One region of the Drancourtella sp. An12 genome, then DNA from elsewhere that is predicted to be linked to it. Evidence: riboswitches for the same ligand, from Rfam matches in the RefSeq annotation. Region 1 holds a riboswitch; the other holds the start of a gene.
What was found. A riboswitch is a leader RNA that binds a small molecule or an ion and turns the genes downstream of it on or off. The one in region 1 is predicted to bind glycine.
Positions count from the first base shown of each region.

Region 1 (2,206 bases):
ACCGGATTGGATTGTAGGAGCAGGCAGATGGTATTTGAAAATATGCTGACGATGCAGGGGATGATGTTCTTCTTTGTGATCGTTGGATTTATCGTAAGAAAAAGAGGAATAGTAGGCACGACAGGAAGGTTGAACATGGTGGATCTGTGTCTGTATGTGCTGCTGCCGTTTAACATTTTTCATGCGTTTCTTGTACAGCCCCATCATGATGTCTGGAAGCCGGTTGTCATGACGGTGCTGTTATCCGTGCTGTATAATATGATATCTGTGGCGTCAGCGTTTCTGTTGTACAAAAAAACAGATGAGGAAAAGAGAAAGCCGCTCCGGTACGGGACGATTGTTTCTAACGGCGGCTTTCTGGGAAATCCGGTAATTGAAAGTATTTACGGGACGTCCGGGCTTTTGTATGCGTCAGTCTTCATGCTTCCGGTCCGGGTGGTCATGTGGTCGGTTGGCGTCTCCTGCTTTCTGCCGGGCCGGAAAAAGAATGTGTTGAAAAAGGTTGTCACTCATCCCTGCATTGTTTCAATTTATCTGGGGCTGATCGTTATGCTCCTTCCGATATCCTGGCCGGACTTTTTTACCCGGGCGGCGGAAGGCTTAAGCAGCGCCAATACACCCATGAGTATGATGCTGATCGGAATGATGCTTGCGGAGATGGATCCAAGAGGATTGATTGACCGTACCATGGTATTTTATGCGGCAGTCCGCCTTGTATTGATCCCGGCGGTCGTCTTTGCTCTGACAGCCTTTCTTCCGGTGGATCCGGTGCTGCGGGGGATTACCGTAATCATGGCCGGAATGCCGGCGCCTGTCACAACAGCACTTCTTTCTTCCAAATACCATGGGGATGAGCGGTATGCGACGGGGATGATTTTCCTCAGTACGCTGCTGTCGCTTCTGACACTCCCGCTCTGGTGTCTGGTGCTTGGTTAAGAAGGAAAATGTATAAAGAAAAACGATAAACAAGAAGAAATTGTCTACAAAATAACTGTCAAAATATTAACTGACAAGTTTATTATTTAACACTTGACTCTGGAGTAAGTGAATTTTATAATAACTTTAAAGTTGAATGATGAACCTGTGAGATACCACTATAGCGCAGTGTGCGGCGCGGGAATGATAGCCGGAGCCGAAGGGGCATGCAAGAAACTCTCAGGCAAAAGGAACAGGTTCGGACAACACTCTGGAGAACAATATGATTGTACCGAAGAAGTAATCTGGCGTGCAGCACAGCACTGCTGGATAATCTTTCAGGTAAAAGGACAGAGGCAGATGAAAGGACTTCTCATGATGGAGAAGTTACTTGATCTGCTTTTTTTGTTGCCCCGGATTTTCGGCCGGAATCCGTATCGACAGAAAAAGCAAGAATATTGATTTGAGGAGGAAATACGTATGAGTATGGTAGGAGATGTTACGAACTACATCAAAGAGTACGATCCGGAAGTCGGCGGGGCTCTGGAACAGGAACTTGGAAGGCAGAGAAGAAATCTGGAGCTGATCGCATCGGAAAATATAGTAAGCCCGGCGGTGATGCTTGCGATGGGGACGGTCCCGACAAACAAGTATGCGGAAGGATATCCGGGGAAACGGTATTACGGAGGCTGTGAATATGTAGATGTGATTGAAAATCTGGCAATCGAGCGTGCAAAACAGCTGTTTGGATGCGAACATGCCTGTGTGCAGCCACATTCGGGGGCAAGCGCCAATATTGCGGTTTATCAGGCCTTTCTGAAGCCGGGAGATACGGTGATGGGACTCAATCTGGACCATGGCGGACACCTGACCCACGGCTCACCGGTGAATATGTCCGGAATTCTTTATCATTTTGTACCATACAGCATCAATGAAGAAGGATTTCTGGACTACGATGAAATCCGAAAGACAGCACTGGAATGCAAACCGAAGATGATTGTTGCAGGGGCGTCTGCATATCCAAGAGAGATCCGGTTTGACCGGTTTGCGGAGATTGCGAAAGAAGTGGGCGCCGTTTTGTTTGTGGATATGGCGCATATTGCCGGACTGGTTGCGGCCGGACTCCATCAGAGCCCGGTTCCTTATGCAGATGTGGTGACAACGACCACCCACAAGACGCTGCGGGGACCAAGAGGCGGCATGATCATGTGCAAGGAAGAACACGCAAAGGCCATCAACAAGGCGGTATTTCCAGGAACCCAGGGTGGGCCTTTGATGCATATCATCGCCG
Region 1 is NZ_NFLO01000002.1:116,573-118,778, forward strand. It holds gene B5E64_RS02870 (HD domain-containing protein) at 1-17, shown strand, start outside; gene B5E64_RS02875 (AEC family transporter) at 28-936, shown strand; glycine riboswitch at 1,177-1,279, shown strand; gene glyA (serine hydroxymethyltransferase) at 1,402-2,206, shown strand, end outside.

Region 2 (2,206 bases), on a different contig from region 1:
GTGCTTGCAGCGATTTTTGCGGTACTTCTGATTTTCGCACTTGGTTTCATGGGTAATGCAGTTCAGTCTAACTCTATCGCATCTTCTTTCCATACGGCATTTGGTATTCCGCAGTGGATCACAGGTGTAGTTGTAGCGGTTATTGCATTGTTCATTTTTACAGGCGGAATGAAACGTATTGCAAAAGTTACCGAGCTTATGGTTCCTTTTATGGCGGCACTTTACATTGTCGGTTCTCTGATTATTATTATCTATAACTGGAGAAATATTCCTCTGGCATTTGAGCAGATTATTGTAGGCGCATTTGCACCTGATGCTATCACAGGCGGTGCGATCGGTGCTACAGTTTCCAAGGCGATTACAAAAGGTGTTGCACGAGGACTGTTCTCCAACGAAGCCGGTATGGGTTCCACACCTCATGCACATGCGGTTGCAAAGGTAGATCATCCGGTAGAGCAGGGATTTGTGGCAATGACAGGTGTATTCATTGATACGTTTATCGTTCTTACAATGACAGCTCTCGTTATTGTAACAACTCAGGCGCTTCCGAAGTCCTATGAAGTGGTTGAAGGCGGATATTCCGCAGCAGCACTCAGCCAGTTTGCGTATTCGACTCTTTATGGAAAAGGCGGAGAGATCTTTATTGCGATCTGTATGTTCTTCTTCGCTTCATCTACCATTATCGGATGGTACTTCTTCGGAGAAGCGAATATCAAGTATCTCTTTGGACCAAAAGCAGTTCCGGTTTATTCGGTTCTCGTTTGTGTATGTGTAGTACTTGGTTCTCTTGCACAGGTTGACCTTGTATGGAATATGGCAGACTGCTTCAACAGTATGATGGTTGTTCCTAACATTATCGCCCTCTTTGCATTGAGCGGTATGATCAAGAAGACCCACGACGATTACTTTAAAAACTTCCTGCCGAAGCATCCTGAGCTTCAGAGAAAGAAGAAAAAATAACAAAGAGCGTATCAACATGACCAAGAGAAACGGTTTATAGAAAAAAACTATGTGCAAATCGAATAAAAAGCTGGAAATCTATAAATCGATGTGGTATACTCTAAACAGAATTGTGAAAGACATATTCTGCGCATATGACAATTGAATAGTGGGATGATTTTTCCTGCGAGAGAGTTCGCAAATGAACCGCCGAAGATGCAAACCTTACAGACCAAAGGTGAAACTTTCAGGCAAAAGGATCAGGGAAAGGACCACATTCTGAATCGTGTATGACAAATATATCAGGATGACATACATAAGACAGAAGGGCGGCCTTGTATTCTGCTTCGGCGGAAGTCAGCCGTCCTTTTTTAATAGGTGGAGCCATGAAGAAGGATTATAGAATTATAACAAACAACCCGCTCGTTCGTGAAAAGCTCGGGCAGGATCATGATGTGGAGTTTTATGACTGCTCATATGAAGATGTTTTGAAAAAAGTAAAAGAAGAAGTATGTAAAGGGTACAAGCTCTTAACGCATCCGCTTTCCGGAAGTGTTAAGCCGAATGAAACACCTTACAAATCAGTAATGGTTTCCCGAAAGAGCGGCGAGACAGACCTGATGGGAATTGAAATTATCGAACGGGCCATTGCCTCCGTCAGCAAGTTTCAGTTCAAATCGGATAAATATGCACCGCAGGTTTATGAAGATTTCAGGCTGATTGATTACACATTAATATCCAGTGCACTTCCGTCGGCAGATGCCTGGTAAAAGAAAAAGGCTATAAAGTACTGGGGTACTTTGGGGCATAGATTTCATTATTTAGAAGGAGGGAATTACAGTGAGATTAGAAGTTGGACACATTTTTATCAAGGACATCCAGTTTGGCACTGAGTCTAGAATTGAAGACGGTGTTCTTTATGTATCCGAAGAAGCTGTAAAAGAAGTTGTCCTTGAGGACGAGCACATCAAAAGCGTAAAATTTGACATCGCAAGACCGGGAGAAAGCGTAAGAATCACACCGGTAAAAGACGTTATCGAACCTCGTGTAAAGGTTGAAGGACGCGGAGGAGTTTTCCCGGGAGTTATTTCCAAAGTTGATACAGTCGGCGAAGGAAAAACATACGCATTAAAGGGAATGGCTGTCGTAACAGCAGGTAAGATTGTCGGATTCCAGGAAGGTATCATCGATATGACAGGCCCGGGAGCTGACTACACACCATTCTCCAAACTGAATAACTTTGTTGTTGTATGTGAGCCGGTTGACG
Region 2 is NZ_NFLO01000005.1:64,093-66,298, forward strand. It holds gene B5E64_RS06920 (sodium:alanine symporter family protein) at 1-960, shown strand, start outside; glycine riboswitch at 1,114-1,213, shown strand; gene B5E64_RS06925 (GrdX family protein) at 1,326-1,709, shown strand; gene B5E64_RS06930 (glycine/sarcosine/betaine reductase component B subunit) at 1,780-2,206, shown strand, end outside.
Region 2: linked by a shared signal. The riboswitch ahead of B5E64_RS06925 (GrdX family protein) and the one ahead of glyA (serine hydroxymethyltransferase) in region 1 are both predicted to bind glycine.